DNA from 3 places in the Marinobacter sp. VGCF2001 genome. Region 1 is predicted to be linked to each of the others. Evidence: predicted binding sites of a transcription regulator. Region 1 holds the regulator's gene; each other region holds the start of a gene.

The links. Region 1 encodes sigma-54, which starts transcription at its own class of promoters, with help from an activator protein. Its sites were predicted from a motif close to ANTGGCATNNANNTTGCTNT; they were not measured.
Region 2: a site for sigma-54 is predicted at 3,963-3,982, ahead of flgA (flagellar basal body P-ring formation chaperone FlgA). Genes of this name have one in related genera too.
Region 3: a site for sigma-54 is predicted at 2,684-2,703, ahead of ACP2AU_RS01260 (PEP-CTERM sorting domain-containing protein). Genes of this name have one in related genera too.

What each region holds. Positions count from the first base shown of each region.
Region 1 covers NZ_JBNFVX010000011.1:72,706-79,407, reverse strand. Annotated here, with positions in the region: gene mgtE (magnesium transporter) at 1-185, opposite strand, end outside; gene ACP2AU_RS11755 (HPr family phosphocarrier protein) at 277-546, opposite strand; gene rapZ (RNase adapter RapZ) at 553-1,437, opposite strand; gene ptsN (PTS IIA-like nitrogen regulatory protein PtsN) at 1,491-1,961, opposite strand; gene hpf (ribosome hibernation promoting factor) at 2,051-2,359, opposite strand; gene ACP2AU_RS11735 (RNA polymerase factor sigma-54) at 2,433-3,962, opposite strand; gene lptB (LPS export ABC transporter ATP-binding protein) at 4,150-4,875, opposite strand; gene lptA (lipopolysaccharide transport periplasmic protein LptA) at 4,853-5,419, opposite strand; gene lptC (LPS export ABC transporter periplasmic protein LptC) at 5,403-6,002, opposite strand; gene ACP2AU_RS11715 (KdsC family phosphatase) at 5,999-6,568, opposite strand; gene ACP2AU_RS11710 (KpsF/GutQ family sugar-phosphate isomerase) at 6,568-6,702, opposite strand, start outside.
Region 2 covers NZ_JBNFVX010000006.1:118,306-125,007, forward strand. Annotated here, with positions in the region: gene mnmC (bifunctional tRNA (5-methylaminomethyl-2-thiouridine)(34)-methyltransferase MnmD/FAD-dependent 5-carboxymethylaminomethyl-2-thiouridine(34) oxidoreductase MnmC) at 1-544, opposite strand, end outside; gene ACP2AU_RS08625 (peptidylprolyl isomerase) at 550-1,158, opposite strand; gene ACP2AU_RS08630 (pilus assembly protein PilB) at 1,363-2,106, shown strand; gene ACP2AU_RS08635 (flagella synthesis protein FlgN) at 2,182-2,652, opposite strand; gene flgM (flagellar biosynthesis anti-sigma factor FlgM) at 2,659-2,985, opposite strand; gene flgA (flagellar basal body P-ring formation chaperone FlgA) at 3,115-3,816, opposite strand; gene ACP2AU_RS08650 (chemotaxis protein CheV) at 4,007-4,936, shown strand; gene ACP2AU_RS08655 (CheR family methyltransferase) at 4,973-5,800, shown strand; gene ACP2AU_RS08660 (LysR family transcriptional regulator) at 5,834-6,702, shown strand, end outside.
Region 3 covers NZ_JBNFVX010000001.1:276,108-282,809, reverse strand. Annotated here, with positions in the region: gene ACP2AU_RS01270 (exosortase/archaeosortase family protein) at 1-879, shown strand, start outside; gene ACP2AU_RS01265 (glycosyltransferase) at 821-1,891, opposite strand; gene ACP2AU_RS01260 (PEP-CTERM sorting domain-containing protein) at 1,959-2,636, opposite strand; gene ACP2AU_RS01255 (PA14 domain-containing protein) at 2,784-4,748, opposite strand; gene ACP2AU_RS01250 (tetratricopeptide repeat protein) at 4,867-6,702, opposite strand, start outside.

The sequences.
Region 1 (6,702 bases):
TCGACCAGGTTCCACAGCAGCGCCCGCTGGCGCGGCGGTGAGGATTCCAGTAAGTGGGCAATGTCACTGGGGCTCAGGCCGCCATTCAGAATGCGGGCCACCTGCTTGAGGGCACCACTGTCCAGCGCTTCACTGAGTGAGCGAAGACGTTGGCGGGCCTGGCTTTTTTCCAGAATGTCGGTCATTGAACCACCTGCGATCAGAAAACCTTTGCATTATAGCGGAGTTAGGTGGCACACGTGAGAAAGGATTGTAGGTGAATGACGAAACCGGCGGTTATTGTCCTTCGCCGAAATAATCATCGATCAGTGCGGCCAGCTTCTCGACGGCATCCTGTTCATCCGGGCCGTCGGCAACCAGTTCCACCTCGGTGCCCTGGCTGGCGGCGAGCATCATCACCTGCATGATGTTTTTGGCGTCTACGTCCCGGCCTTTGCCGCGAATACGGACACTGCTGCTGAATTCCGAGGCGGTGGCCACGAGTTTCGCCGTGGCCCGCGCGTGCAGGCCAAGCTTGTTAATAATCGTGATGGGGCGGCAAATCATAGGCGCTCAGATCTCCCCCCGGGCTTGCAGGTGCGGCAGCTCGGTATGGCGAACCTGCACGTTGTGGTAGTGGTCCCGGAAATGGCGCCCCAGCTGGTCACAGACATAAACCGAGCGGTGCTGGCCCCCGGTGCAGCCAATGGAAATGGTCATGTAGCTGCGGTTGCTGTCGGCAAAGGAGGGCAGCCAGGTATTCAGAAAGCCGGTCAGGTCGTCCACCATTTGCCGGGTCAGGGGTTCGCGCTCCAGAAAATCGATGACGGGTTGGTCGACACCGGTATGCTTGCGCAGGCTGGTGTCCCAGTACGGGTTGGGCAAACAGCGCACATCGAAGACGTAGTCCGAGTCTACCGGTACACCATGCTTGAAACCAAAGGACTGGAACAGCAGGGCCAGTTCCTGGTCTTTGCGCCCTGCAACCCGCTGCTTGATCATGTCGCGCAGCTCGTACATAGACAGCCCGGTGGTGTTCACGTACAGATCGGCGAGCTTTGACAAGGGCTCCAGCAACAGCTTCTCATTGGTAATGGCCTCCCGCAATGAGGTCTTGTCGTCACTCAGCGGGTGTTTGCGGCGGGTCGCGTGAAAGCGCTGCAGCAGCGATTGCTCGTCGGCGTCCAGGAAAATGATTTCGACCTCGACACCGGTCTTTTTCAGCTGCTCATAGATGACTTCAAAGTTCGCCAGTTCACCGGACAGGTTGCGTGCATCAATGCTGACGGCCATTTTCTTGAGACGACCGGGCGCTTCCTGGGTGGTTGCTTCCCGGGTCAGCGGGAACAGCAGGCCAATGGGCAGGTTGTCGATGCAGTAGAAACCCAGGTCTTCCAGCACGTGCAGGGCGGTACTTTTGCCGGAACCGGACCGGCCACTGACGATAATCAGCTTCATGGGGCTGTATCTCCTTCAATCTGCCTGGCAGCCTCTCAATGTCGAGGCTGATCTCAGTGATGATTCTTCGTCATACGCTGGTAAAGGCTGGCGGCGTCTGTGCATTGGCGCAGTTGTGTGCAGAATTCGTTATCGTTGAACCGCTCCGCCAGCTGGCTCAGAAGTTCCAGGTGCTCGCTGGTGGCTTCTTTGGGCACGATCAGCGCAAACACCAGGTCGACAGGCTGGTTATCGATGGCATCAAAGTCGACCGGCTCCTCCAGGGTCATCAGTACTCCGATCACCCGGTCGAGGCCTTCCAGGCGGCAATGGGGGATGGCGATCCCCTCGCCAATACCGGTACTGCCCAGCCGTTCGCGCGAGACCAGATTGTTGAAGATCTGGGTGTCGCTGAGTATCTCGTCCTGGAAGTGAATCCGTTCGGCGATGAACTCCAGCACACGCTTCTTGCTTGAAGCCGAGGCCCGGCAAAGGGTCAGCTCAGGCGCAAGAATGTTATCGATGGTCAGGGATGGGTCGCTCATGGATCGACTATACGTCCGTTAAAAAAAAGGCTGCGGCCGGTTAGCCCCGCCGCAGCTCGTGTCATGAAACACCCGGTAAGGTCCGCCGTTTAGCGGGCGCCGTTACCGTGCATCCGGTCTACATTCTTTTCTTTGTGCTTGAGGATCTGGCGGTCCAGCTTGTCGACGAGGGCGTCGATAGCGGCATACATATCCTCGTTTTCTGCCTTTGCGTGAATCTCGCCACCGATGACGTGCAGCGTAGCTTCGGCCAACTGGCGTACCTTCTCGACCTCCAGGGTGACCTGGCAGTTACTGATGTGGTCGAAGTGACGCTCCAGCTTCTCGAACTTGGTGTTGACGTAATCCTTCAGAGCGGGAGTCAGTTCTACGTGATGGCCGGAAATGTTGAGTTGCATAGGCGTCTCCTGTTGTCATACTGCCGGCGCACTTGCCGGCTTGCGTACCGGTGCATCTTGCACCGGTGAAAGTTTAAACCAGTCGTTTACGTTCGTTCGAGGGAGGTATGTGCATGGCCTCCCGGTACTTGGCCACGGTGCGCCGGGCCACGTTGATTCCCTGTTCCCCTAGCATGGCCGCAATTTTGCTGTCGCTCAATGGCTTTTTCGGGGTTTCCTCGGCAATCAGTTTTTTGATCATCGCCCGGATGGCTGTAGAGGAGCATTCGCCGCCTTCCGCGGTGCTGACGTGGCTGGAGAAAAAGTACTTCAGCTCGAAGATGCCTCGCGGAGTATGCATGTATTTCTGGGTGGTCACGCGTGAGATGGTGGACTCGTGCATCTCCACCGCCTGGGCGATGTCCGAGAGAATCAGCGGCTTCATGGCTTCTTCGCCCTGGTCGAGGAATCCCTGTTGGTGTTCCACAATGCGCGTGGCAACCTTGAGCAGGGTTTCGTTCCGGCTTTGCAGGCTCTTGATAAACCATTTGGCCTCCTGCAGCTGATCGCGCAGGTAAGTATTGTCGGCACTGCTGTCAGCCCGCCGGATGAGCGAGGCATAGCTGGCATTCACCCGTATGCGCGGGGCAATCTCGGGGTTCAGTTCCACCCTCCAGCGGCCTTCATGCTTGCGAACGATGACGTCCGGAATGACATAATCCGGCTCGGCCCGGTCAACCACGTCCCCCGGGCGGGGGTTCAGGCTGGTAATCAGGGCCAGCACCTGTTTCAGTTGGTCTTCCTTCAGGCGGCTGCGGCGCAACAGTTGGGCGTAGTCGCGGTTGCCGAGGAGGTGCAGAAACTGGGTAACGACCAGGCGAGCCTGGCGCAGCCACGGGGTATCGGGCGGCAGCTGGTTCAGCTGAATCAGCAGGCATTCCTGAAGATCCCGGGCAAACACCCCCGGTGGATCGAAATGTTGCAGGCGATGCAGTACAGCCTGAACTTCATCCAGTTCCAGAGGGTCTTCTTCGGATTCGTCTGCCAGCCCGGCATGGATGTCTTCGAGGGTCGAGGTCAGATAGCCTCGTTCATCAACGGCGTCCATCAGGGCGTGGGCAATGGCCTGGTCGCGTTCGCTCAGTGGCGTCAGATTCAGTTGCCATTCCAGATGGTCCCGCAGGGTCTCGGTAGGGGAGTTCCGGGTCTCGAAATCGGAGTCGTTCTCGTCGTCGCCCTTGCTGGCCGGCGCGGGAGCAGACTGGTAGATGTCGTCCCAGGCAGTATCGACCGGCAGGTCGTCTGGAATGTTGTCCGGGATGTCGTTTTCTGACGACCAGTCCGGGCCGTTCTCGGTCTCATCCCAGTCGGTGTTTGTGTCCTGCTGGCTGTCGTCTTGCGCTGATTCGGCAGCAGAGGCTTCGCTGTGTTCGCTCTCCTCGCGTTCCTCGCTCTCGGTGTGCTCGTCGTCTTCAGGTGTTTCCAGCATGGGGTTGGATTCCAGCGCCTGCTGGATTTCCTGCTGAAGATCGAGGGTAGAGAGCTGGAGCAGGCGTATGGCCTGCTGCAGCTGGGGCGTCATGGTCAGGCTCTGGCCCAGCTTAAGCTGTAATGAGGCTTTCATAACCATGGCTCAAGATCCATCACTCGTGGGCATCCCGGTTGTTGCGTTGCCGGCGCACGTGCCGAAAAAATGTTGTGTGCTGGTTACTTGCCGTTGTCTGTGGACAGTATAAGCAAGTTTTTTGCCGAGTTTACTTGCTCCAGATCATCAAAACAATCAGCGCCCGGATAAACCCCGGTTTGTTCGCTTAAAGTCGAAACTCTTCGCCCAGATAAACCTCTTTCACCTGCTGGTTGGAGAGAATGGCTTCGGCATTTCCGGAGGCAATGATGTGGCCTCCGGAGACAATATAGGCGTTTTCGCAGATGTCGAGGGTTTCCCGAACGTTGTGGTCGGTAATCAGTACTCCGATTCCCTTGTCGCGAAGGTGGCGGATGATGTGTTTGATGTCACTGACGGAAATGGGGTCGACCCCGGCAAAGGGTTCGTCCAGCAGGATGAACGCCGGCTCCATGGCAAGTGCCCGTGCGATTTCAACCCGGCGCCGTTCGCCACCGGAGAGCGCCATACCCACGCTGTCCCGGATGTGGGTGATGTGGAACTCCTCCAGCAGTTCTTCCAGTTTGGCCTCGCGGTCGGCCCTGCTCATGCCCTTGCGGGTTTCGAGGATGGCCATGATGTTGTCGCGCACGGTGAGTTTGCGAAAGACCGAGGCTTCCTGGGGCAGGTAGCCAATGCCTTTGCGAGCCCGGCCGTGCATGGGCAGCGGTGTTATGTCCTGGGTGTCGATGGTGACACGGCCCCGGTCCGCCGGGACCAGGCCGACAATCATGTAGAAACAGGTGGTCTTACCGGCACCGTTGGGGCCGAGCAGGCCGACGATCTCACCCGAACGGATTTCCAGGGAAACATCCAGAACGACTTTCTTTTGCTTGTAGCTTTTCGCCAGATTACTGGCTCTGAGAACTGCCATCCGAACCTTTCCCGTCAGTGGATTGAGCTGAATTGCGCGGCTGGATGACCATTTCCACCCGGCCGGAACTGCCGTCCGGGGATTCGCCACCGTCTGCGGTGACCACGCGCTGCACGGTATCGTAGTGAATGACATCACCGCGGAACACATTGCCGCCCTGTTCGATGACTGCCTGGCGCTCGAAAATGACCAGGCTTTCCTCGCCAGACCAGGTGATGTTCAGAGCCTGTGCATCCGTTGTGGCTGCACCGGATTGTCCGGGCTGGCGGTAATGGGCAGGGTTGCCGGCGGCCTCTATGCGGCTGACGCCCTGTTCGTTGCGATAAAGCACCACGCGCTCGGCTTCGAGCCTTGTTTCGCCCTGAACCAGTTCCACGGCACCGGTATACACGGCGGTGCCGGCGGTATCGTCCAGGCGAGCGGAGTCTGCGCTGACTTTGATCGGCGTGTCCGAGTCCAGATTAAATGCCGATGCAGGGCCGGCCAGCAAGGCCGTGGTCAGAATGGCCAGCCGGCGCAAAGATCTTTTACCTGACGGTTTCATATTGCCCCTCTACCCGGGAGTTGAGTTCCAGAACGCGTTCGTTGATCCAGGCTTTCATGCCTGTCGAGCGGGTGACCCCGAATGGTTCGGTAATGGTCACCGGCCGGTCGGTGTAAACTGTGCCATGTTTATTGTCGAGGGTCAGTGCCTCGGTCTCCAGAATGGCTCGCCGCGCATCCTGCTGCCGCACCAGCTCGACATTGCCGGTCAGCTCCAGCTGCTCGTTTCCCTGCCGGAGATTGCCTTCGTCTGCGTTAACCAGCCACGGTTCCGGGCTGTCCTGGCTGAACAGCCGGGCTTCAGGTTCGCTAAGTCGGGCGGTACCGGTGTCCTCGAACTGTTCAATGCGCGGGCTGGTCAGAATAATCTGAAGGTTGCCCTGCTCATCCCAGGAGCGGTAGCGACCGCCTACCACAAAGCCATCCGGTTCGGCCGGGCCGCGCAGTTCGCTGGCGGCATCCCCGGTACTGACAGGTTCGTCGCTTTGCCACATCAGAAACACCGTTGCCAGGACGGTAATCGCCAGGGCCAGAGCCCGGATCCGGCGTTTGCCGCTGTCGCCTGAGAAGATGCCGCTGATCATGCCTGGCTGTCCAGATAGGGCGCCAGAGTGTCATCGAGTTGCCCCCGGGCCCATAACAACAGGTCGCAGGCTTCACGGACAGCACCTTGTCCGCCGGGTATACGCGTACAGTAATCGGCGTGCTGCCGTACCAGCCAGTAACCGTTGGGGACGGTGATGCCAAGGCCGGCAAATTGCAGGGCCGGTAAATCAGGCAGATCGTCGCCCATGTAGGCAATCTGGTGTGGTTGCAGGTTCATATCCCGGGTCAGTTCCAGAAGCGCAACTTTTTTGTCTTCCCGGCCCTGCATCAGGTGCGTAATGCCCAGGTCTGACATCCGTTTTTCAGTCAGCGGTGAGCGCCTGCCGGTAATCACCGCAACAGTCAGGCCTGCCCCCATCAGTTGCTTCAGGCCCAGGCCGTCGAGGATATTGAAGGCCTTGAGTTCATCGCCGTTTGCGCTGAAATACAGTCGGCCATCGCTCATGATGCCGTCGACATCCAGTGCGATCAGCCGGATGCCGGAGGCCCTGGCTTTCAGCGTGTCGTCCCAGTGAGCTTGCAGCGGGTGCGAAGTCCGGTTCATCAGATCACTCCAGCACGAAGCAGGTCATGCATATTGATGGCGCCCACCAGCGTGCCGTTGTCGTCGGTAACGGGCAGAGCGTTGATTTTCATTTCTTCCATGATGTTAAGGGCTTCCGCAGCCAGGTGATCGGC
Region 2 (6,702 bases), on a different contig from region 1:
GTGAGGGGGCAAATCCGTCAAGAAACCAGGCATCCGCGGTGAATTCCAGATCCTTCCAGGCGTCCATAACATCGCCGAAATAGAGGGTGAGCCTGACGGCGCCGCCAGCAAGCACGAGGCGATGAGTGCCTTGCAAAAGTGGTGGGTATTGTTCGAGCAGTTCCCGGGCGAGCGGTTGCAAGTCTGGCCAGCTTGCGAGTGCGCGCGCAAGATCACCCGGCGTCAGCGGGTAGCGCTCGACCGATATGAAGTGCAGAATCGCGGAGTCACCGTCGGGCGGGCGTTGCGCAAGCCATTCCGCCCAGGTCGCCAGGAAATTGAGCCCGGTACCGAAACCGGTTTCAGCAATGACAAAGTGGTCGTGGCCGGCAAGCTGGCGGAAGCGTGCGGGGAGGTCATTGCGTTCGATAAATACGTAACGCGTCTCCGCAAGGCCGTCATCCCGGCTGAAGTAAACATCACCAAACCGGGCCGATTCGGGTACGCCGTCGCGCCAGATCAACTCCGCCGGCTCCATGGCCGGCGAAAGGCTATCGGAGGTCATGCCAGTCAGTGCTCTCCGGTGAGTTTTTCGGCGGATTCGATAATGACCGGTGTCACAGGGACGTCTGCCATGCCCCGCTGGTAACCGGTTTTAACGCCGGCGATACGATCAATAACGCCCATGCCTTCGATGACCTTGCCAAACACCGCGTAGCCCGGGCCACGCACACCGGCGTTCAGAAAATCGTTGTCTGACACATTGATAAAAAACTGCGAGGTGGCCGAGTCTGGATTGTTAGTTCTTGCCATGGCAATCGTGCCCCGGAGATTGGGCAATGTCGCGGTTGCCTCATTCACGATGGGCGCTTCAGTCTGCTTGCGGCCAAGCGCTTTATTGAAGCCTCCGCCCTGAACCATAAAGCCGGGAATAACACGATGGAACAGAGTGCCTTCGTAAAAGCCCTTGTTCACATAGGCCAGAAAGTTTTCGACCGTTTTGGGGGCTACGTCCGGGCGCAATTGCAGTACGAATGCCCCCTCCGTGGTCACAAATCGTACCTTCGGAAGCGGCTCTGGCTGGCTTTGGGCAAGGGCGGTGGAGGTTGGCATCAGGGCCGTCAGCAGGGCAAAGAGGACAGACGTCACAATTGATAGGGATTTTACGGAGTTTGTCATTTCAAGGCAGCTCTCTGTTACAGGTGACGATCGGATTACTGAGATAATCCGGCCATTACGAAGATCGCGTTGATCTTAACAGATCATTACCACACTAGGTGCAAATCAGAACAGCGGGCGCCGATGTTCTAAGCTACGCTCTAGTTAACGAATGAAGGCCGGGCCGGGTTGTACGGTGATCACGGATAATGCAGGAGGAGTCTGGTGAGAATCCGTCAGGGTTTTGAAGAAAAATCCCGGCTTGGCCGGTTGCTGGTTAATCGCGACTATCTGTCAGAAGGTCAGTTGGAAGAGGGGCTCCGGGTTCAGCGCGAGACCGGGCAGCGTCTTGGCGAGGTATTGATTGCGGCCGGGTGGATTTCCGAGCGGGAACTCCATCGCGTACTGAAGCATCAGTCCCGCTATCGCAACGCGGCTGCGCTGGTCACCGTTGTTACGCTGCCGTTTCAGCCCATGGTGACACTGGCCTCGACCAATGCGAATGCGGCCCAGATTGATGCGGGCGCTGGAGAGCTATACGAGCGGGGTGGTTTCGCTCCGCTGTCCGATCAGGAAATGTCGGAAGTTTCAGCGCAAAGCGGAGTTGGCCTGGTAAAGCATCTGAATTCAGTCGCGGGGATGGCGGACAGTGCCAGGAACGATCCCGCCGGTGAGCTTCCAGACGTTGATGTTGTTGAGGGCATTAAACTTGCGGCACACGTGTTCGTGCCGGTGCTCAGCTTTCTCGATTCCGACTTCTCTATTTCGGGAGTGCACTACCGGGAAGGTGAACCACGCTATTCACTGCAGAGTGATGGCGGTTTGCGTCTTGCGTTTCCGGAGCGTATAGAAGAAATCCGTATGGACAACATTCGGGTTATGGGTGGGCAAACGCCCGGTATGGGTAATATCAGCGTTCGGGATATCCGCTTCCATCCGGACTCGCAAATGACGATTTACACGCGCTGAAACCGTTGCGGACCAGAGCATCAAAAAGCCCGGAATCAGTCCGGGCTTTTTTACGCTCCGTGGGCGGCCGGGGTTTCAGGCGCTGGCGAGAATATTCGTGCTGGAGACGTTGGTTTGTTGCCCCTGGGCGCCGTACAGTTTCTGTTGAGCCGAGGCACCCCGGAAGATTTCCGTGAGCTTCGACAGGCGCTTTTGCATATGCCCGAGAACACGGCCGTTGTTCTGGTTGATTGCCTGGCACTCACGCAGCCGCTTGTCTGCCATCTTCCACAACTCGTAAAGCTCATCCAGCCCGCCGGCCCGAATGAACCGTGATGGTTCTCCGGCGTTCGGTTTATAGCCCATGCTCACCAGCAGACGGATTTTCGTTTTGGCGCGCTCGCGTACGCCCTCAAGGAGCCGGTTTTTCTCGGCAGTAACCTCCTGAAGAGGACTGACATCGGCAGCGGCGAGTGCGGCTTTTTCCCTGCGAAGCACATCGGCCAATGTTTCCAGTTGGCCGATGTCTTCCCGGAGGAGGGTGTTCAACTGCTCATGTGCGTTCATGCGTGCTTACCCGAAAATGCTTTTATCCATATCAAGCATTTTCTGGGCCAGCTTTTGAGCGTCAACCTTGTAAGTGCCGCTTTCCAGAGCGGAGCGGATTTGTTCAATGCGCTCGTCATCCATTTCGGGGAAATCCCCGAGCCTCTGTTCAAGCTGCTTCAGGTCTTTTGCCTGACTGCTCAAATTCACGTTTTCGCCACGGGCGGCGGGGCTTTTCGCCTGGGCGTTGTCACTTTGGGGCGCTTTGGGCGCCTGGTTGCCCCCGGCTTTATCTGCCGTGGTTCGGGTAGTGTTGACCTGGCCTGGGCCAATTCCATTTAAGTCAACTGACATATCGGTACCTGCTTGCCTGGGGCCACAGTAAAGTGGCGAATTCGGGTTTATATCCTTCTAACGGCAAATCTGCGCCATACTTTAGCCGAGAGGCGGAAAAAATTTGCCGCACACAATGTTTCCATTATTCTACATCGGTATCTCCACCCGGCCCGGCCCAACCGCGCGTGCTTTGATGGTTCGGGAAGAGCGGAGGTTTTCTACCAGAACCTGCTCGCCCAGGCCGGCGTTGGCCAGAGCTTTACCCCGTGAGGACACAGAAAAGGAGCCTGATCGGGCGACAATAATAACATGGTCGCCACGCTCAATCGCATCGGGGGCTTCCAGCAGATTTGGCGTGATTACAGTGCCGGCTTTGACGGGCCGGCGCATCATCATGCCGGAGACAGACTCCTTCCTGGTCAGCACGCCGCGCCGGCTGGCATTGATCTGAACCGATGCCCGGGTAACCTGTTCGGCGCTTAGCCTCTCACCCCGGGCCAGTGGGCGGGCAGCAACCAGTGCCGGGCCGTAAACTTCGACACTGCTGGTTACGTACATACGCCAGGGCCGTTCACCGTGGCACGACACCAGCACCGAAGGGCTGGTTGTTTCCAGCGGATTGCCGGAGAATTCGGCCTCCAGTGCCTGGTCGCAGTCTGCAAGCTTGAGGCGGCGGTCTATGACCCCCGTTTGGTAAGAAGCCTTCAGGCCCTGGCTGGCCAGGTTCTCGGACCATTGGCTCAGAAAGGTTTGTGCTGCCTTTAAAATATCGTCAGCGGATGTCTTTTCTGCAGACTGAGCCGCTGGGCTCAGGAAAACGCACAAGGCTGTCAAAAAGAGGATTCGCATACGCACCGGTTTGTCCTATGCTGTGTCTAACCGTGTGTTTTGTTGAAATCCGTTAAGGATTCGGGCCTTCCGGCCGTTACACCGTTAAGCTTTCGGGGCGTCAAAAAAGTGTTTTTGAGTGGCCCTCGTATCAACTTACAGAGTTTCAAGCAATATTGATGCCGGTATGGCACGCCAGGAGTGAAGCATCATGGCAGGGGTATTAGACAGCGTTAACCAGCGCACCCAGCTGGTCGGTCAGAACCGGCTTGAGTTGTTGCTGTTCCGCCTGAGAGGGCGGCAAATGTACGGCATCAACGTTTTCAAGATTAAAGAGGTGTTGCAGTGCCCGAAGCTCTCGTCAATTCCGAATAGCCGGAGTGTAGTGCGGGGCGTGTCACACATTCGGGGCGAGACGATCCCGATCATCGATCTGAGTATGTCGATCGGCCTGCCCGGGATTCCGCAGGAACAATTGGCCACCAGTTTCGTGATCATCACCGAATACAACCGTAAAACCCAGGGGTTTCTGGTTTCGGGTGTTGAACGCATCATGAACATGAACTGGGAAGATATTCTTCCGCCGCCCAAGGGTGCAGGCAAGGATGTTTACCTTACGGCAGTCACTAATATTGATGACAAACTGGTAGAAATCATAGATGTAGAAAAGATTCTTGCAGAAGTTTCTCCACTCAGGGAAGATGTTACAGAAGAGCTGGTGACCCGCAGCGCAGAGCGCGTACCTGGCCATTTGCCGGTGCTGGTTGTCGATGACTCATCGGTGGCTCGCAGGCAAATCGAGCGATGCCTGACAGCCATCGGTATGGAAGTGGTAACGCGCAATGACGGCAAGCAAGCGCTGAATTATCTACAAGAGATCACGCAGGACGGGTCGAAGGCGACTGATCATCTGTCGCTGATTATTTCAGATGTGGAAATGCCGGAGATGGATGGCTACACCCTGGTTACGAGAATCAAGGATAACCCCGCTCTGAAAGAGATGTATGTCATGCTGCACACGTCGCTGAGCGGTGTGTTCAACCGTGCGATGGTGCAGAAAGTGGGCGCAGATGATTTCATGGCGAAATTCAGCCCGGATGAGCTGGCCGAGCGTGTGATGGAAATTATTGATCAGCACTGATTCCTCGGCTGATGATTTTACCCACGAAGAGATCTAATGAAAGCGGATATAACGCCCCAGGAATACGAAGTCTTCAAGAATTTCCTGCAGGATGCGTGCGGCATTCTGCTGGGCGATAACAAACAGTACCTGGTGAAAAGCAGGCTTCGCCGGATTCTTGAAGAAAACAGTCTGAATTCGCTGGGGGAGCTGCTTGAGCGTCTCCAGAGGCCGGGCCGGGCAGGGCTGCGTGAAGTTGTGATCGATGCGATGACAACCAACGAGACTCTGTGGTTCCGGGATAATCACCCTTTTCGTATTCTTCAGGAAAAACTTCTTCCCGAGTTTGCTGAACGGAAATCGTCTCAGCCATTACGGATCTGGTCAGCAGCCTGCTCAACAGGGCAGGAGCCTTATTCCGTGGCGATGGTGATCGACGAGTTCCGGCGCAGCAGGCCCGGTAAACTGCGAGATGTGAAGATTACCGCCACGGATATCTCTAAAAGCGTTCTGGAGGTTGCCCGTCGCGGCGAGTACGAAATGATTGCCATTGGCCGCGGGCTGTCGCCCGACCGGCAGAAGCAGTTTTTTACGCCCTCTGCGAATGGCGGGTGGCAGATCCGGCCGCAAATCAAGTCGATGGTGGAGTTCAAGGAATTGAACCTGCTGGAGCGTTATATGCTCGGTAAATTCGACATCATTATGTGCCGCAATGTGTTGATCTATTTCTCCGCCGACCTGAAAAAAGACATCCTCACGCGACTGAATGGTGCCCTGAATCCGGGAGGCTACCTCATTCTCGGAGCTTCTGAGTCTTTGAACGGCCTGCCGGACCTTTACGAAATGGTTCAGTGCCACCCCGGTATCATTTATCGTAAAAAATAGTCGGGCAGCTTACAGAGCGGACGGTGCATTGATATGGAGAATCTGAATCTCCGGCATCTTTACTATTTCTGGGTAATCAGCAGGGAAGGTTCGATTGCCAGGGCCAGCGAAGTGCTTGATCTCGCACCTCAGACGCTCAGCGGGCAACTTGCCACTTTCGAGGGCTCGGTCGGTGGGCGCTTGTTCAGCAGGGAGCGCCGACGGTTAATTCTGACCGAGCTTGGCCACCTGGTCCAAAGCTATGCAGATGAGATCTTTGAGCTGACCGGCGAGCTTTCTGAAACCTTGCGATCGGGCCCGGAAGACCGCCCCCTGTCACTGTCTGCTGGTATCTCGGCCTCCGTTCATAAACTGATTGCCTATTACCTGCTTGATCCGGCCATGAAGCTCAGGCGTCCTGTACAGCTGGAGTGTCGCACAGGTCGCACAGAAGACCTGTTGATGAGCCTGAAGCGAAAAGAACTGGATGTTGTTCTGACCGATCGGATGCCTCGGGCGGAGTCGCCGGAGCGTTTTGCGGTGCATCCTTTGTCCCAGTCCACGATCAGCCTGTTTGCCGCCCCGGCACTGGCTGAGAAACTGCGACCCGGTTTCCCCGGTTCACTGAATTCCCAGCCCCTTCTCGCCAACGCCACCGACGCGCCTTATTTCCAGAAGCTGATGAACTGGTTCAACCTTAATAATGTACGGATGAATCTGGTCGCTCGCGTGGACGACAGCGCCCTCATCAAAGTCTTCGGGCGCGACGGCGTCGGGGTTTTTGCAGCGCCGACCATGATCAAGGATGAGGTGTGCCGGCAGTATCAGGTCTCTTTGATAGCGTCTCTTGATGAGGTGACTGATCAACTGTACGCCATTACCCGAAGCCGCAATCTGGCCCACGAGGGGGTGCGTGCCATTTG
Region 3 (6,702 bases), on a different contig from region 1:
CTCGCCAACTGGGTTCGGGTGTTCGTCATCATCTACATGGGATATGAAACGAATATGCAGTCCAGCCTGATTGAGGATCATGAAAACTTTGGTTGGTGGGTGTTTGCGGGCACGCTTGTTCCCCTCTATTTTCTGGCTCGTCAGCTTGAGAAACGGGACGATCAGGCTGTTGCCAGCCAGGAGAATGACGAGACGCAGGATCACGCTAAACCTGCCGGGAAAGCTACCGTTGCTGTTGCGGTTGTCGCGCTGTTGGGGCTGGTTACCTGGATCGCTTTGCCGGACAAGCACGGCAACATTGCTTCTGAACCCGAGGGGTACGCCATTGATTTGAGTGAAAGGTACTCCCCGGTGTTCGGATCAGCATTGGAAGGCTGGCGCCCCAACGTTCTTAATCCAGACAGGGTGTATGCGCAGACCCTGTTTGACCGTTTGCAGGCCCGCGCCGGGCAAGGTTTGGGCACAACCTACTATCTGGGCGCGTTTACCTATGACTATCAAAGGCATCGTGCGGAACTCATCCAGTACAGTAACCGCCTTTATGACCGTGATTTCTGGATTCCGGAAGGCTTCTTTGATGTTGAAAACAGCCTGAATATCCCGGTGCAGGGAGTCACCCTGAAACATCGTGTTTCCGGACAACGTGTGCATCTGGGGTATAGCTACTTTGTTCAGGGGCAGTGGGAAACCGATCAGTGGCGCGCGAAGCTTGCTCAGGTGGGCGGGTTCTTCAGTGGCCGTGATGATGCCTCTTTACTCATCTCTGCAGTGGCGTGCGATGGCTGTGAGGTGGCTGCAACGCTTGCTGAGTTTATTGAGTCTACCTTTCCGGTGATTCTTGAGCAGATTGATCAAGAGGTGGAGCGACCAGATCCTTGAGTTGGCTCTCTAATCGGGACAGAAACTGTTCGTGATTGATTGAATACCATTCGATTGCCAGCCTGGACATGTGGGCCAGCGTGGCTGGTGGCTGGTCTATCGCAGCTTGAATGCTCTGCTCCAGAGCTTGCTCTGAGACAAGGTAACGGGTACCGAGGCGGAACGTCAGCTTTCTTTCCACCTCTGCCAGAATGCCTCTATCCTCCCCAACCAACTCGTTCATCGGCGGTGCATCAGTTGTAATTGTGATGCAGCCATTGGCCATTGACTCTGCCAGCACCTGGCCATAACCCTCCACTTCGGAAGGCAGTACCGCAAAACCGGCCTGGGCCCAGAGTGTGTTTAGTTCAGTGTTCGTGAGGCTCTTCTCAATTCTGATATTGGCGGCGGAGGAGGTGTCCTGGTGCTGGGAGACAATGACCAGCTCTGGCCAGTCAGGATGTTTCTGCCAACATTCAATAACACGTTGCGTGCCCTTGAACTGGCTGTTGCCGGCTACATGCAAAGCCAAACAGTAGTCTTTCCTTTCTAAGCCGGTCCGGGCACCGATTTCACCACCGGTAAACCCTAGGTACCGAGTATCTGAGTGTAAGGCGGAAAAAATCGAGACCGCGTGGTGTGTTTTGCAGAGTATACGGTTGATAAAGCTGAGGTAGGGACCTCTCGATTCAATGAACCATTCCTGGTTAGGGATGAGCCAGTGGCGTCGGCCAGCAGCCAATTGAGATATCCAGAGATTCTCAAGGTGAATGACGAGATCTGCCCGTTGACCCGTATGCAGCAGCCGGAGTAAAGCAATTTGAGTTCGATAGAAGAGTTTGCTGAGAAATCCGGGACAAAGTCGTTCTAATGCCTTGAAACGATAAGCTGAAAGGCGGGAACGCCATAAGGGAGTAGGGGGCAGTTGAACCTGCCTGGCCTGGTGCCCAAGCCGTTGCAGGGCTGCTTCCATTATCCTGGCATCTTTTTGCAGCCCTCTGCCGCTATTGGCATAAACAATCAGTACATCCATGAACCTGACCCGGAAAGAAAAAGCCCTGCAAGTGCAGGGCTTTTAAAGCGTAGCATAGAACTCTATGTCAGGCTTTTTTACGGCCCTTCATGCGAACTGCGATACCGGCCAAGCCGAGACCGAGCAAAGCCAGGGTGCCAGGCTCTGGAACCTTGGAGGCACGAACGGCAATAACCATGTCGTCATGGTTGTCGTCACCCACGTAACCGTCATCCAGACTGATCAGGAAGTAATCGTCTGCAACGTAGAACAGGTTGAAGTTAGTGGTGGAGTTTGGGTTTGAGTTGTTCAACTGGCTGCCATTGTTGGCGTCATTATTAATAGTGACGCCACTCCCATTAATGAACTTGAAGTCGAGCAGGGCATTAAGGCCGCCGGTGAAAACGGTGCTGTACTGAGTATCAACAGCCGTGTTTGTATCAAACACCAGGGTGTTATCCCAGTAAAACTGGTTGTTGTCGTTCGCCTCTTTACCAAGGTAGGTAAAGGTAAGCTTGAAAGGATCGGAACTGGTGGACTCCAGGTTGTTACCGAACAAAACGGTGTCGCCAACACTGTAGAGCGGAGCATCGGCTGTCCAGTTACCATTTAGGCGAGTGGCATAGTCGTTATCGCCCGGAACACTTTGTTCACTAACCGGTCCTGGGGAATTACCGTTTGCAACAGCGCCAATGTAAGCAGCCTGAGCCACCCCGGCAAAACCAACAGCTGCGGCCAACGCCAAGCCTTGAGTAAATTTTTTCATTTGAGTCACTCCTCCAGTGAGTGGTCTTCGTTCTTCACGCTGTAATTTAAGCAGGCATCGTGCCAATGTGTAACTCACTGAAAGTTAAGCATTAAAATGGCTTGTCGATTTGGAGCTGTAAAATAAATCGACAAGCCCAGGTGCCTGTTATTTCACATCGTGTTCCACGGAATCCGAGGGTTCACTGCTCAAGCCGTTGATATCAATCACCTGAATGGTGAAGTACCAGGCACCAGTCGCGAGGTCGCTGATTGTCGTGGTCGTTGTGCCGGCAGGGACTTCCCGTACCTCGGTCAGGTTGTTGGGGTCTTGTCCGTAGTTAATGCGGTAGCCGTCAATTTCACTCAGAGAGATGCTGCTGCCGTCTACCCGTGTACCGGGTGGCGTCCAGGACAGCGTTACGCTGCGGGTGGCATCGCCGCCGCTATCCGGCAGGCTGGTTTCGGGGGATTCTGGCTGCGATACGGTTTCAAGGGTGTAGGGGTGTAATCCGGATTGATAAGCTTCAAGCACCGTTACCCCACTGTCGTTCAGAACCTTGCTGGCGGAGGGTTGCATCAGGGGCAGCCCGTACCGCAACTTGTAAAGGTCATCGACGCCGTCGTTCAGAGTGCTTTCAGCGAACTCACTGTCCAGCGCCAGATGCTGGACTGTATTGGCCGCAGAAATGGCATCCCCGGTGGCAGCGTCGGTAATAGCCAGTTGTGCGGTGGCGCCCCAGCCGAATTCAAAGTACTCCATGGTCACCGCAACCGGGGTTTCGGCGTCCAGGCTGGCTGTTGCGGTGTAGCTGGTGGGGGATTGGTTTTTCCACTGGTCAATCAGAACCGAGCCATTCACTAACAGGCGCACACCATCGTCTGTGGTGGTTGTGAAGGTGTATTCACGGCTGCCTTCGCTATGGGGCGGAGTAAACCATCCCTGCCAGCGCACACTGAACCGATCCCGCGGTAATTCTGCGGAGGGGCTGCCGCTGTTCCAGCTGAAGTTGATGGCGGTATCCCGCTGGCTGTAAACAAAGCTGTCGAACTCGGTCCCGGTGAAATACTGGCCGACAAATCCGCTTGCGTATACTTCCTGTGGGGCGGGGAAGTCGCTGGCATCAGCCGGGTTGGTGCCCGCCTGGTATTCCTGAAGTTCGGTATAGCCATCGCCGTCGGAATCGTTGTTTGCATCGGCGGGATTGGTGGGGTCAAGGCCATACGCGTATTCGTAACCGTCGGGCAGGCCGTCGTTATCGGTATCTTCAGTGCCGGGGTTGGTGCGAGCCCAGAATTCGTCCAGGGCGGTTAGCAGATCATTGTCGGTATCGGATGTTGCATCGCCGGCATTGGACGGGTCCAGCCCGAAAACGATTTCCCAGTTGTCGTAAAGGCCGTCTGCATCGGCATCAAGTGGCGGGTACTGGTTGTTGAAGGACAATCCTTGCTCGGCATCGAAATGGCCAATCCTGTAGCCCAGATGATAGGCGTCTTCGGGGGTCATTTCAGGAGCGGTATCGGGGGAGGCAAGGGCGTAGCTGTGCAGCGCGCTGCCGCTGATCACTTGCTGAGTGATGCCGGGGCCAGACCAGGCCACTGTGAAATGGTCGTCCCAGCCGCCTTCTTTGTGTCTGAGTTCGAAATAGTATTTCTTGCCGGCTTCCAGATACTTCACCCCGGATGTCTGGGATGCGTACCGGGTGAAGTTATCCAGCGGCGTGGACATGGTCGCGGCAATCTGAATGGCGGCTTCCGGGTCCTGGGATTCAGACAGCCACAGCTGGGTTTGATCGTCGCCGCTGATGTAGAAGGTATATTCACCGGTTTGGGGCGGTTCAACAAAGCCCCGAATGAGTGTGCCGTAATTGTTGGCGCGGCTGGCAGGCTGGCGGAGTTGCGTCAGTTCACTGATTTCATCGGGGGAGTCCGGGTACTTCTCTGCGTCCAGCAGATTTTGCACGTAATTGCCGGACACATTGTCAAAATACCATACGTCTACCTTGCCGGGTTCGCTGGTCTCCGGGAGCGCCGCCGTTGGCGGCAAATCATCCAGGTCCCGGAACTGCCAGCTCTGACAACCACTGACCAGAACCGCCAGCGTTCCCGCGCCCAGCACTTTAAGAGCAGCCATAACCCACCTTCCTTGCGATTGGAAACAATACGTAAAGTATTGTTGCAGTGTGTCAGGGCTGCCACTGGCGGCTAGGAACGTTTCGTTATGTTCCCGTTATCGTTATGCCTTGTGTGCGTTAACCATTGGTGCCGGAACTGAATTTATCCATCAGCTGCTGGGCGGCAGTTGTGCGGCCTGCTGCGCGGTAGGCTTCCGCCAGGTGCATGGCTATTTCCTGGGACTCCGGCGCCAGGGCGTGAGCTTTCTCCAGAACGGCAAGGCTTTGCTCCCGCTCGCCGGACTCAAACAGGATCCAGCCATAGGTATCGGCAATTGCGGCGTTCTCAGGTGCCAGCTCATAGGCGCGTTTTGCCAAGTCAACCGCCTCAGCGTTACCGGCCTCGTAATACAGCCAGGCCAGATTGTTCAGCGCCAGGGGATTGTCGGGATTGCGCGCAAGCGCTTGCTGATAATGGCTGATGGCCGGTTCCGTTTGCCCGGCTTGCTGCAGTTGGAGTGCAAGATTCAGCAGAATGGCCGGATGATTCGGAAACTGCGTTTTGGCTTTCTGCAGTGATTCAAGGGCGCTTTGGGTTCGGCCTGCATTCACGAGCGCTCTCGCATAGGCCACCGCCAGTTCGGGCGTGTGTCGTTTGGCAATCGCCAGCTGATACAGTTCGGCCGCTTGTTGATATTCGCCCTGGTTTTCGTAGTAGCTGGCCTCAACCTGATAGGGCGCCGGTGAGTTCGGGTGGTGCTGCTTGGCATCTTGCAAGGCATTGCGTGCGGCTGTGGCATTACCGTTGTTGAATTCGATAGCGGCGACTTTCAAGGCAATCGGCTCGCTCTCAGGGAAGAGCGCACGGCCGCGGCTGAGAATCGTCAGGGCACGCTCTGTACTGTCGCGCTGCGCCATCTGGGTAGCAATGCCCTCATAGACCGCCGCTACCATCGGCTCTGCTGCCGAGGGCTGATCCTCACGCTGGCGCTCCATCAGCTGGGCGGTCAATTCGTCGGCTTTGACGGTGTCGCCACTGATCAGAGCCGATTCCAGAAGTATCAGCCGGGGCCCGTTTGCGTCCGGATGGGCCGCGTTTATCTCCCGCATGAAGCCGGTCAGCGCCTCCCGCTCCATAACGCCGGCAATGGCCTGAATCGCAGGAAGATTATCCGGTTGCGCGTCTATCGCCTGCTTGTAAAAAGCGACGGCTTCCTCTGTTTGACCCTGGTTCCGTGCCAGGTTGCCCAGAGCCACCAGTGGTGCGGCGGCTTCTGGATGTTGTTTGCGGGCCCGTTCAAAGTAGCTGGCGGCCTGTTGCAGGTTGTTCAGGCTGGCGGCCAGATTACCCCGGGCAATAAGCACGGCCAGACTGTCCGGGTTGGCCTGCAGCCACGTATCGAGTGTATTTTTGGAGGCCTCGGCATTGCCTGATAGTGCCTGGGCCCGGGAGGTCAGAATGGTGGCCTGCAGGGCCTCCGTTGCGTCGTCGGGAATCTTACGGGCCTGATCGATGGCGCTGGTGTAATCGCCGGTCTGGGTCAGGTACGCTGCGTAACGCAATCGGAGGTTGTGATTGTCGGGTGCCAGCTCGAGAGATTTCTCGAGTAGCCGACGACCACTTTGGTCGTCGCCGGACGCGAGGCTGGCAATGCCGACCAGTGCCAGAGTTTGCGGATCTGCGTCCTTACCTTCCAGGCCTTCCAGAAGCGACTTGGCGCCTTCGGGGTCGCGCATGGAAATACGGGTAGCCGCAAGCAGTTTGCGCACATCTTCGGCATTTTCCATATCCGTCAGTGGCTCGAGGAGCTTTTCGGCTTCCGCAGAGCGGCCTTGCCGGAAGCGGATAACACCTAGCATCAGCGCGCTCTGCTGATGATTGGGAACCTGGTTGAGAACCTCCTGCAAGAATCTGGCAGCTTCATCCAGATCTCCCTCGTTATAGGCGGCGGAGGCCGCTTCAAGATTACTCTT